DNA from 4 places in the Paenarthrobacter sp. 10L420 genome. Region 4 is predicted to be linked to each of the others. Evidence: riboswitches for the same ligand, from Rfam matches in the RefSeq annotation. Region 4 holds a riboswitch; each other region holds the start of a gene.

Region 1 (2,961 bases), on a different contig from region 4:
TCCGGGACGGCCCTGAAAACGGCCGTGCGGAATCCGGTGAGTACCAGGATGAGCATGGTGACACCCGAAAGCACCACCAGCCCCATCATGTCCGGCCACGTCAGCCCGGGGTGGGAGGCAACGGTCACGGCCACGAACGCGTTCACTCCCAGCCCGGTTGCCACCGCGAAGGGGTGCTTGGCCCAGGCGCCCATGAGGATGGTCAGGATGCCCGCCACGAATGCAGTCGTTGCCGCTACGGCCGTGAAGCCAAGAGATGCTCCGCTCGAGTCTGCCCCGGAGAGGATCAGCGGATTCAGCACCACGATGTAGCTCATGGCGAAGAAGGTCGCGAAGCCGCCACGTATTTCCCGCGAGTAGGTGGACCGGCGCTCGGAGATTTTGAAGTAGCGGTCGATTGCAGAACCTTGTTTCAGCATGAAGGTCTCCGGGGATCGGGGGAGTTTGCTCTCAAATCCTATGCCCGCCGATGCGGGGTGCCGGGACGATTCGCCTAGTCTGTAAGGAAGCCAACACTAGGAGAAACCGCCCCATGCGTACCATCCGCCCGCTTCTGGCCGCCGTCGTAGCCGCTATTGCGTTCGCTTCCGCGTTGCTGCTGGGCGCCGCTCCGGCCTCCGCGCACGACGTCGCCGAATCAACAACTCCGGCCAACGGTGCGCGGGTAGCTGAAGTGCCGGCGTCGGTGTCGATCACGTTCAACAACCGGCCACTGGCCATCGGTTCGGGCGTAACTGTCACCGCTGGGGGCGAAAACTGGGCAGATGGCGCAGTGGAGATCATCGACAACATGGCTGTCCAGAAGCTGCGTCCGGGCGCTCCGGCTGGCGAATACACGGTGGTGTGGCGCGTGGTCAGTTCAGACTCCCACCCGATTGAGGGAACCTTCAAGTTCACTGTTTCCGGAACAAGCACGACGACGGCGAGCGGCTCAGCAGGCGCCTCCCCATCGGCTTCGGCGGCTGTTCCGACGGCGGGGACGGCAGCGCCCGGTACCGAAAATAGTGAGCCCGCTCCGGCAGTTTCCCAACCCTTCCCCTGGAGCATTGTTGGCCTCGCCGTCGTGGCAATCGGTCTCGTGATCTTCCTCGCTGTTACAGCCCGGAAGAAGCTGGCGGCTCCGAACGAGCCGGATGACGAAAATTCCGCGGAATAACGGGGTTTTCTACATACTTGCGAAGATCTCGAAACGGTCACTGCGACACGCCAAAAACGAACTGCTCGTTACGTAAATGTGACTTTGAAGTGATCTTCCCGTACGGTTGTACTTGTGCCTGTTCCACGTAACGGGCATTTCCGGGCTGATTGCCTAGCTCTGCCACAGTCCGGAATCCGTTCGCAGACAAACCTACGGCAGAGACGGGGAACCCATTTTGGCCCGCTTTCAGAGCGCGCCTTGGGGTGAAGTCACGAAGCTTCCGCTGCACAGCGGGGGATAGTGGCCGGGTGACTCCCATCCGAATCCGACAGCTAACCTCGCAGGCATCGGGAGAGGCTCTTTCATGTCTTCACGCATTCTTCGCGGCCGTCGTAAGGCGGACAGCGTACGTCCTAATCCGTTCATTTCCATCTCCAAGGCTGTTGCCAGCAACGCATCCGGCGCAGGTCGCCAAGCCGCTGTCATCGCAGCAGCTTCAGGCCTCGTCCTGACAGGCTCCATTGCTGCCCACGCAGCAGAGACCCCTGTTCAGCGCGACTCCAGCCCTGCTACGGTCGCCGAGACCGTCACTGAGGGTCCCACCAAGGTTGTTACGGCCGCCTCCACGGCCACGATCAACTTCGAGCGCCCTGCGGTTGCTTCCGTTGCGGCTCCCGTTATTGAAAAGCCGGCACCCGTTGCTCCGGCTCCGGTTGCCAAGCAGGCCCCAGCAGCGGCCACTGTCAAGGCCGCCGCAACTACTACGGCTACCGCTCCGGTGGCAGCCGCGCCTGCTGCTGCGGCTCCGGCTGTTGGTGGCGTCAACGCCGCTATGGTTGCCTCGGCTTACGCCCAGATCGGCATCATGCAGGATTGCACCGCCATGGTGGAACGGGCCCTCGGCTCCGCAGGCATCCCGGTTGGCGACCTCGCACCCATGCAGTTCCTGAACTACGGCAAGGTTGTCAGCGACCCCCAGCCCGGTGACATGATCGTCCAGTCCGGCCACGTAGCCATCTACATCGGCAACGGCCAGGCCATCAGCGGTGGCATCAACGGCAACCAGACGGGCATCCACCCGATCAGCTGGCTCACCGCAACCGGCCCCATCACGTACGTACGCGCTGGCGCCTAAGCTTCACGCTCCAACTCAAAAGGCCGGTGCCTTCGAGGACTAACGTCTTCGGAGGCACCGGCCTTCTGAGTTAACTTTTGTTCGTTTCTAAGCCAGGGCGATGCCCGGCGAAGCTGGTAGAGCCACCTTGGCTGAGATTGCTTGCCCTACTGCCTTGGCTTGCCGGAGTACTTCCTTGGGCGTGGGTGTAATGAGTTCCCCCACGCCTACCAAGTGCATTCCCACGGCACGCATGGCTGCCACGAGGTTCTGGCCTATGGCGATTCCCAAGTCCGTAAGCATTCGGCGCAGTTGGCTCTGGGCGCAGCGCGTCACCACGATGTGGTCGGCCAGAAGAACTCCTGTGGCTGTATGCACGGCCCATTGCCGTGGGGTGGATTCAAGCGGGCCGTAAACGCCCAGCCCAGCCCTCTGGCTGGCCGTGTTCAGGCTTGCTGCGAGTCCATATCCAAGCTGCTGGGACGAGTCGCCGCCCAGGAAGTCCAGACGAACAGCGCGTGTGGTGGTGCGGACATCCAGGTGATGGCTTGCGGCGTAGTTGCGCAAGTGGCGCAGGATCTCGTTGCGTTCCTGCATTGCCGCGGGGTCCGCTGCGTCGCAGCGCTGGAGCATTCCCGTATGGACCGATGGTCCGGTGGTGGACAAAGTACCAAAGCCATCCAGCACGATGGAACCTACGCCATAGCGG
Region 2 (2,961 bases), on a different contig from region 4:
AACTTGCGGAGTCGGAAGTGACGACGACGACCCCTGAGCAGGTGCCTCTTCTGACGACTGCGTTGCAACAGTTGCCGGCTGTCCGGCCTCGCTGGTCGCCGACGAAGCTGATGCAGTGGAGCTGGACGAGCTGGGTGCGGGGGTGGCCGAGGTTGACTGCCTGCTGTCGCCACCCGTCTTTGCGTCACTGGCTTCCTGAGCCGGTGTTTCCTGCCCGAAGAAGGGAAGCTCGAAGGCCTGGCTCATGGTGCCAACGGTCAATACCAGGCCCAATGCCCCAGCGACGACTGCCATGCGCTGGCCCATTGTCTTGACCGAGGCGGCCTTGGTGAGGACTGCGTGTGGTTCGTGGCTGAAGGACGACGCTCCAAACGTGGGGGCAACGCCCGTCGGGGACTCGGCAGCCGTTGTCGCGGAAGGGGCTGTCCCGCTACCGGATGCCTGGGCACGAAGGGCTTTCCGGCTTGCGAGACCAGCTGCGGCGGTGGCGGCTGCCGCGAGCTGGGCAGGGCTCTTTGACTCCGCCGGCGAAGCAGGGAACGCCGGAGCCGCAGGTGTGGGAAGAGGGGCGGCAACGGTCGGAATTTCGGCTGTGACCGGATCCCCAGTGCCGGGCGTGGGCGCCTGCACTATCGGAATGGCAGCGGTGGCGGGCTCGGGTTCGTGCGCGGCGGGGGTGGGTGCAGCAGCAGCCACCATTGGAATGGCAGCGGTGGCGGGCTCGGGATCTGCAGCCGGTTCGGGAGCGAGCGGCGTGGGCGCCGGAACTGTTGGAATCGCAGCCGTAGCCGGCTCCAGAGCAGCGGAGTCTACTGGGGCAGAGTCCGCCGGTGCTGTTTCTGCCGGAGCTGTTTCAGGAGCGATTACAGCTTGGGCTGCCCGTTCACGCTCTGCCGCGCGAGCGGCTGCGCGCGTGGTGGGTGCCGCAGGGGTGGGAACAGGAGCAGTGGCGGGTTCCGGCGTCGTGCTTGTAAAACCTGTTTCTGCTTCCGGCGTGCTGGTGGAGGATCCGCTGGGTTGGGCCCGACGGCGTCCGGTTGGTTGGGTACGCTCGCGCGCTATTTGGGCGCGGCGCGGCTGATCCATGGTTGGGGACATGGTGGTTGCCTCTCAACGCCTGCGAGGTTAGCTGTCGGGTTCGGACGAGGCCGTCCGGCCGCACATGGCGGCTTCACCCCAAGGGCCCATGGAAAATCAGGCCCGGGAACTCTGGGTCCCCCGTCTCTGCCGCTAGTCTGGCGGATCCCGGTTTGCGGCAGAGCTCGGCGTCAACCCGGAAGCGGCCCAGCGGAGATACGGGTCGCTCTTAGACCGTACATGAGCGCCATAGTAAAGTCACATTAATGTAACGGGCGGGACGCCTTCCAGCGCGAAGGTCCGTTAGGACTTAGGCTCCGGGGCCGGAGCCGGGGCTGGCAACTCGAGCTGGATCCTTTGGATTTGGTGTGCGTAATGGGTCTCGGGTCGGAAAATTTCGTCCGTCACGCCCAGGATCCCACCCGCGGCGCCGCGCCGGACTTTCCCCTTGCTGTTCTGGCGCGAGACCCAGAACCAAAGGGCCGCAATGAGGGCAGGTGCTGCCAGTACAGCCACTAGAACGGCCAAGATATCCATCGCCCAAGACTAGCTTCCGCCGCGGCTGGCAGGTAGAACATAGTCGTATGGACCTCCCAGTGATGCCGCCCATTTCGCCCATGCTTGCCAAGTCCGTTCCTTCGATCCCTGATGTAGGCCACTTTGAGCCGAAGTGGGACGGGTTCAGGACCATCGTTTTCAAAGATGGTGACGAGATCATCCTGGGCAGCCGCAACGAACGTCCCATGACGCGGTACTTTCCCGAGTTGGTGGAAGCCCTTCAGAAGAACCTTCCGGACAAATGCGTGATCGACGGCGAGATCGTCCTCATAGCTGACAGCAGGCTCGATTTCGAGGGCCTTCAGCAGCGCATCCATCCTGCCGATAGCCGTGTGCGGATGCTTGCCGAAAAGACACCGTCCTCCTTCATCGGATTCGACATCCTTGCCCTGGGCGGGGAGAACCTCATGGACAAGCCGTTTTCCGAGCGTCGAACCGCCTTGGAGAAGGCGCTCGCCAGGGCTGAGGCGCCCGTGTACGTAACGCCGGCGGTGACGGAACTTGATCAAGCGCAGGAGTGGTTCGTGAAGCTGGAGGGGGCTGGGCTCGACGGCATACTTTCCAAACCGCTCGGAGGGACGTACCAGCCGAATAAGCGCGTCATGTTCAAGACCAAGCATGAACGGACCGCGGACTGTGTGGTGGCTGGATTCCGCTGGCACAAAACGGGAAAGGTTGTGGGGTCGATGCTGCTCGGGCTGTATAACGACGCCGGCCAGCTGCAGCACGTGGGGGTGGTGGCTTCATTTCCCATGGCCAAGCGCGAAAGCCTGGTGGCCGAACTCGAGCCGTACCAGACGGAGTTCAGCGAACATCCCTGGGGTCAGTGGGCCGATCAAGGAGATGCCGCGGCTACGGGTTCCCGAATGCCCGGCGCACAGAGCCGGTGGAGCGCCGGCAAGGACTTCTCCTTTGTTCCCCTCCTGCCGGAACTCGTCATTGAGGTTGCCTACGACTACATGGAGGGCGAGCGGTTCCGGCACACCACCCAGTTTCGTCGGTGGCGGCCGGACCGGACTCCGGAGAGCTGCACTTACTCACAACTGGAGGAGCCAGCTGATTATGACCTCGGGGAGATCCTGAGACTGCCGTAGCCTCGGGCTCCTCGGTTGTGGTTCTCCGTTGTTGAACCGCTGTTACGTTGTTGCCCAACAACGTAACAGCGGCTTGGCGACGACCTACTCTTCGTGCCCCTGGTCGCTGCTCATGCTGTCCTCGGCAGGCGGGGTTTCGCCCGGGGGTACGCCGCCCCCCGGTTCGAGTCCCGTGACGTTGCCATCCAAGGGGTCGGGGTTGGCGGAAGCTGCGGGATCGTCCTCTTCGTCC
Region 3 (2,961 bases), on a different contig from region 4:
GCCCAAACGGTTTTGGAGCGCTTGGAGTTGCTGGGCATGCTCCTGCACATGGACCAGCTGCTGTTGGAGGAGGTCTCGAAGGGACTCCAGATCATCCTCGGGCGTTTGCAGCGCCTTGCCGATGGCAGCGAGCGGAAGCCCCAGCATCTGAAGCGATCTGATCCGGTATAGGCGGCGCAGGTCGCTCTCCGAATACCGGCGATGACCAGATGATGTCCTTTGGCTTGCGGACAGCAGCCCGATCTCGTCGTAGTGGTGGAGCGTCCGCACGCTGACGCCACATGCTGTGGCCAGTTCACCGATGCTCCACGGTCCGGTTCCTGTTGTTCCCGTCATGGGCACAACGCTAAGTCCTGACGTTACGTGAGGTGCAAGCCGTCGCCACCTGAAACGCGAAAACCGCCCCGTTCCCGCTGTCAGCTGCAGTAATCACTGCTGCGAACGGCGGAAAACGGGGCGGTAATCAGGCCCTGCACGTTTGAGCCCGCTGGGGTGGGCTCAAACCTGCTTATTGAGTTGGCTTAGTACCAGTTGTTGGCCAAGTGGAAGGCGAGGGCGGCCGAGGGGGAGCCGTAGCGTTCCTTGATGTAGTTCAGGCCCCACTTGATCTGGGTTTGGTAGTTGGTCTCCCAGTCGGCGCCGGCAGTTGCCATCTTGGAAGCTGGCAGAGACTGCACGATTCCGTAGGCGCCACTGGACGCGTTGGTCGCGGTGGTCCGCCAGTTGGATTCCTTCTCCCACAGTGTGTTCAGGGCAGTCATTTCACCCGGACCCCAGCCGTAGCTGGCGAGGATGCTGGCGGCGTAAGCTTTGGCAGCAGCGGGATCGTCCACGGCCTTGGGAACAGCTGCTGCGGCTGCGGCTGCAGCAGCGGCGGCATCGGCAGCCTGCTTGGCGGCTGCATCAGCGGCAGCCTTTTCGGCGGCGGCTTGTGCGGCTGCTGCCTGGTCGGCGGCGGCTTTTTCGGCCGCAGCCTTCTCAGCGGCAGCCTTCTCGGCAGCGGCCTGTGCAGCTGCTGCTGCCTGATCTGCAGCGGCCCTATCGCCGGCGCCCTTCTTGGCAGCAGCATCCAGGGACGCAGAGATTTCCGCTGATTTGTTGCTGACCTGGGCCGTGGCTTGCGTCTCGGATGCCTGGCTCGTTTCCGGGAGGTTGAATGCGGCGTTTGCGGCCTGGCCAAGCGATGCGACGCCCAATGCTGCGGCAACGACTCCTGCAACAACGGACATGCGCTGACCGGTCTTGCCGCGGCGGGCAGCGGTCTTCAGAACAGACTGCGATTTGGTCAGGGGAGCGTTGTGTTCGTCACGGTGACGCGCGGAAGGGCGCGTCTGATCGTTGAATTCAGACATGTGTGATTACCTCTCAGCGCCTGCGGAGTTAGCTGTCGGGTTCGGATGAGGTCATCCGGCCGCGCGCGTAGCTGCGGCTTCACCCCAAGGGCAAGGAAAGTACTGTGCCCGGAGACTCTGGGTCCCCCGTCTCTGCCTCGAATGAGAACGGAACTCCGGGAAGTGGCAGAGCTCGGCGCATCCCGGGTGTGGGCCAACTATGGGCGACCCACCCTTTCGAAGGTACAGGAGGTTTCGGCTTAAGTCACATTTGGGTAACAGAGATCACGGTCACGGCGCGTCATGTTGCCTGATTCGTTATACGTGTTCGTTCGAAACTGACGGGAGTCTCAGAATGAACTCGGTGCACCCCGGCTTGGACGTTACTGCCACGCTTCCGCCGTGCGCTTGGACGATTGATTCGACGATTGACAAGCCCAATCCGGAGGTTCCTTCAGAGCCTGATCTCGCGGCGTCAGCGCGGGCAAAACGCGAGAAAACATGGCCCTGGAATTCAGGCGGAATGCCAGCCCCGTTGTCAGTGACCGTGACCACCGCGGTACCGTCCGCGGAGAGCACGACGCCAGTGATCACTGTGGTACCTGGATCGGTGTGTTTGCGGGCGTTGGACAGGAGATTGGCCAGCACCTGATGCAGCTGGGTTGCGTCCCCGCGTACCGTGATGGGCTCGTCGGGGAGTTGGAGCTTCCAGATGTGATCCGGTGCCATCACCTTTTCGTCGCTGACGGTCTCGATCACCAACTGGGTAAGGTCCACATCCGTGACCTTCAATGGCTGGCCTTCGTCCAACCGCGCCAACAGCAACAGGTCCTCCACCAGGGTGGTCATGCGTTCGGACTGGCTCTGGACGCGTGCCAGGGACTTCCGGCCGTCGTCCGTGAAGTTCTCCGTCATGCGGAGTAATTCGGTATATCCACGAATGGCGGTCAGCGGCGTCCGCAGTTCGTGGGAGGCATCCGCAACGAACTGCCGGACCTTGGTTTCGCTCTCCTGACGGGCTTCCAGGGCCCTGGAAACGTTGTTGAGCATTTGGTTCAAAGCGTGGCCAACGCTGCCTACTTCTGTTCCAGGATGGGAGGCCGACGGCGGTACGCGCACAGCGAGTGCCACTTCACCGGCGTCGAGGGGAAGGCGCGATACTTTGGTTGCAACCTCCGATAGTTGCTCCAGCGGCCGCATGGTCCGGCGAATGATGACGGTACCGGCAAGGCCGATCAGCACCAGTCCGCCAAGGGAAACAAACACCATGGTCCATACCAGCGAGGCCTCGGCATTTTGCTTATCAGCCAACGGCAGGCCCGTCACAATCACGTCGCCGTAGGTGGTATTTACTGCCACCAGCCGGTAGTCGCCGTTGGACAATGAACGGTCCACAGGCCGGTTGTCACGGGGGAGTGAGAGCAGGACCTGCTTGTCTTCTGCCGAAAGTGCGACGCGGCGGCCATTCGAATTTAGCAGGCCGGAGTTAATGACGGTGGAACCGTCAATCCTCGCGTTGAGGGTACCGGCACCTTGGCCGCGGGCCTCCAGAGGATCTGGCCGCCCGCTTGAGGGAAAGTTCGACGGCGGCCTGCCGAAGTCATTCGCGCGGCTTGACGCCTGCTCCAGC
Region 4 (2,961 bases):
GAAGAATCACGGATGGTCTTCCGAGAATCTCCTGTGGCCCGACGACAGGCTCGTCGCCTTCGGCCACCACGCTAGCTTTTCCAGTCAGCACAAGGACCAGCGCCCGGCGGAAGGTTACTACCGCCAGCGGTTCATATCCAGCATTCAGAACGAGTGTGCGCATGCACGTACCTCTTCACGGCCGCACCCGTCAGGGGCACGAGGGCCGGCTGCCCTCTGCTTGTACGGGCTGTGGATCGACAACACAAGGGTAAGCACTTATATGCCGTATCAACGAATTTTTCTGCCGTTTCGCCTGTGGTGTTGGCGAAAGTTCATGTGCGGGACACCTTGCTGGTTAAAGCAGAACACCCCGCCGGCGTGCGCCTGCGGGGTGTTCCGTGGAGTATTTGATCAGCCGTTGACGCGGATGAAAACGGGGCCGGAGCCAACGTTCACGCTGAACAGTGCCGTGGTGGATCCGTTCCATCCACCGTGGACTGCCATGCCGTTGCCGACGTAAACAGCGATGTGTGCCATTCCGCCGTAGCCACCGTTGGCGTAGTAAGCGAGGTCGCCGGGCTGCGCTTCAGCTGCACTGACCGTGCGGCCGAGGGAGAGGTAGCCGGCCGGCCAATCGTGGAAGTGAATACCGACGGCGGCCAGCGAGTTGGTCACCAGCATGGTGCAGTCCTGCGTGACACCGAGCTGTGCGTAGGCCGCTGCAGCGATAGCTGCACCGAGGCCACTGGATGCAGCAGGCGCCTTTGCCGCGGAGGTATCAGTGTTGACCGCCAAAGTAGCGGTGCCGCCGGCAGCCGGAGCTTCCTTGGCAGGTGCCTTCTCGACGACGGGAGCCGGGGCTTCGACAGTCTTGACTACGGGGCGCTCGTAGGAGATGGCAACGCTGGAATCGGCAGCAATGGTGGCCTGGGCAACCGACTGCACATCAAGGGTGGACGCAGACGTGGATTCGCGCTGGACATTGGTATCCGCAGCATTTGCAGCCACGCCGCTGGTCAGGACAAGGCCTGATGCAGCTGCGATCACTGCTGCCTGACGGCCAACGCCACCGGCGTTGTCGCTGACAGCCTTGGCAATGACGGCAAGTGAGCTGGTCTTGGGGGCCTCAGCTCTATGCCGTGCAACCTTGTTTGCACTGGTCATGATTACTCTCTTTTCGTATCCGCGCACGGTGGGGACGCACGCAGGTTATGGGCGGCCAGCACTTGGGGGGCATGCTGGCTTACCCCGAATGGGATTTTCCTAGCGGAGGGTGAAGAACGAGGATGTGCCGGTGGCTGCGACCGGGGTCAGGAGCGTCCCCTGGCTGGGGTTGAGCGCGCTGATCATCATGCCGTTGCCGACGTAGATGCCCACGTGGGCTCCGCCGTTCTGCATGACGAGATCGCCGGGGGCCGGCGTGCTGGTGGGCTTCATGGCCGTCCAGGCATTGACCCGGGGGATGCTGATGCCGGCCTGGGCGTAGACCCACTGGGCAAATCCAGAGCAGTCCCAGCCGTTGGGGGAAGTGCCGCCCCAGACATAGGGGTGGCCAATGCCGGTGTAGGCAATTGCTGCGAGTCCGGAAGCTGCCGCGCTGGATGCGGCATCCTTGGCCGTGGAGGACAGGGCAGCGAGGGCGTCGCCCGTCTGGCCTTCGGCTGCCTGCGTGCGCTGGGAGGCGCGCTGAACCTTGGGGGCTTCCTTGGTAGCCACAACGGGGCTTTCGAAGGAAACGGTTGCCGTGGGCTCAGCGGTAACAACCGCGGTGGCGACCAACTGCTGGGTGCTGGAGGATTCCGACTTGGAAACGTCGGTGTCAGCGGCCTGGGCCGGGAGTCCAACGCTGAGAACAAGTCCCGAGGCTGCGGCCAGAACGGCGGCTTGGCGGCCTACGGTGCCTGCATTGGTTGAGACAGCCTTGGAAAGGGTGTTCAACGGGTTCGTACGAACCAATTCGGCGCGATGGCGCGCAGGGGTAGTGCGTGATGACACGAAGGTAGCCTCTCCCAATGCCTGCGAGGTGAGCTGTCGGATTCGGATGGGAGTCATCCGGCCGCGCGGCTTCAAGGAAGCTTTTGCGACTTAACCCCAAGGCCTTCTGATTCGAAGGCCAAAATTGGTTCCCCCGCCCCTGCCAGACGATTTTTGCGAACGGACCTCGAGTGGTGGCAGAGCTAGGCAATCCACTCAAGTGCATCGGCCCCCTAAAAAGCCGATGCGCTTTAGACGGTACAACAGATATTCGTGAATGTCACATTCAGGTCACGGGCGTGTCATGAATGCGATAGACAACCATCAACTGGCTCAGAGCCAGCCCATGGGATCTACGACTTCACCGTTTACCTGGACCTCGAAGTGGAGGTGGCAACCCGTAGATGCGCCTGTAGTGCCGCTCAGCGCGACAGTATCGCCACGGCTGACAGTCTGGCCCACCTTGACGTTGAAGGACGACAGGTGGTTGTACGTGGTCTCGAGGCCGTTGCCGTGGTCAATCACGACGCGGTTGCCTCCGCCGTACTCATGCCAGCCTGCGAACGTGACCTTGCCTGCGGCTGCGGCGTGAACGGCAGTACCGCACTGGGCTACGAAGTCCTGGCCGCGGTGGAAGTCACCGGTGCCGCCCGTAAGGGGGCTGACGCGGTAGCCAAACGGCGATGCCGTGACCAGCTTGTCCAGAGGGCTTCCCAGCGTGCCAAGTGAGGATGCGCGCTGAATGCTCCCCGCTGACTGGGCGCTCAGCAACTGCTTGAGCTTGCCGTCAGGATCAGCGGCGGTAGCGACTGCTGCGCGACTGAAATCGATTTTGGCAGAGGCTGCCGCAGAAACTTCGGGTTGGCTGCCACCCGGCACGGAGAGGGCCGCCTCGGCCTGGCCGGATTCGGATGTGGCCATGACCGGGCTTGTGGCAGGCAGGCCTACAGTCAGGGCAAGTCCGGTAGCGGCAAGCGCGACTCCGGCCTTCTGCCCGACACCACT

Evidence for each region. Region 4 has a riboswitch for cyclic di-AMP ahead of AC1DD5_RS08855 (C40 family peptidase). Riboswitches for the same ligand answer to the same signal wherever they lie in the genome.
Region 1: linked by a shared signal. The riboswitch ahead of AC1DD5_RS24205 (NlpC/P60 family protein) and the one ahead of AC1DD5_RS08855 (C40 family peptidase) in region 4 are both predicted to bind cyclic di-AMP.
Region 2: linked by a shared signal. The riboswitch ahead of AC1DD5_RS16725 (hypothetical protein) and the one ahead of AC1DD5_RS08855 (C40 family peptidase) in region 4 are both predicted to bind cyclic di-AMP.
Region 3: linked by a shared signal. The riboswitch ahead of AC1DD5_RS16235 (aggregation-promoting factor C-terminal-like domain-containing protein) and the one ahead of AC1DD5_RS08855 (C40 family peptidase) in region 4 are both predicted to bind cyclic di-AMP.

Annotation. Positions count from the first base shown of each region.
Region 1 covers NZ_JBFTJK010000031.1:18,193-21,153, forward strand. The annotation lists gene AC1DD5_RS24195 (NCS2 family permease) at 1-419, opposite strand, end outside; gene AC1DD5_RS24200 (copper resistance CopC family protein) at 533-1,156, shown strand; cyclic di-AMP (ydaO/yuaA leader) riboswitch at 1,331-1,499, shown strand; gene AC1DD5_RS24205 (NlpC/P60 family protein) at 1,503-2,273, shown strand; gene AC1DD5_RS24210 (FAD-binding protein) at 2,361-2,961, opposite strand, start outside.
Region 2 covers NZ_JBFTJK010000012.1:12,018-14,978, reverse strand. The annotation lists gene AC1DD5_RS16725 (hypothetical protein) at 1-1,098, opposite strand, end outside; cyclic di-AMP (ydaO/yuaA leader) riboswitch at 1,101-1,251, opposite strand; gene AC1DD5_RS16720 (hypothetical protein) at 1,381-1,614, opposite strand; gene AC1DD5_RS16715 (ATP-dependent DNA ligase) at 1,662-2,729, shown strand; gene AC1DD5_RS16710 (DUF6480 family protein) at 2,814-2,961, opposite strand, start outside.
Region 3 covers NZ_JBFTJK010000011.1:83,377-86,337, reverse strand. The annotation lists gene AC1DD5_RS16240 (MerR family transcriptional regulator) at 1-336, opposite strand, end outside; gene AC1DD5_RS16235 (aggregation-promoting factor C-terminal-like domain-containing protein) at 522-1,352, opposite strand; cyclic di-AMP (ydaO/yuaA leader) riboswitch at 1,358-1,515, opposite strand; gene AC1DD5_RS16230 (sensor histidine kinase) at 1,650-2,961, opposite strand, start outside.
Region 4 covers NZ_JBFTJK010000004.1:97,127-100,087, reverse strand. The annotation lists gene AC1DD5_RS08865 (HNH endonuclease) at 1-163, opposite strand, end outside; gene AC1DD5_RS08860 (NlpC/P60 family protein) at 394-1,146, opposite strand; gene AC1DD5_RS08855 (C40 family peptidase) at 1,246-1,977, opposite strand; cyclic di-AMP (ydaO/yuaA leader) riboswitch at 1,982-2,145, opposite strand; gene AC1DD5_RS08850 (M23 family metallopeptidase) at 2,290-2,961, opposite strand, start outside.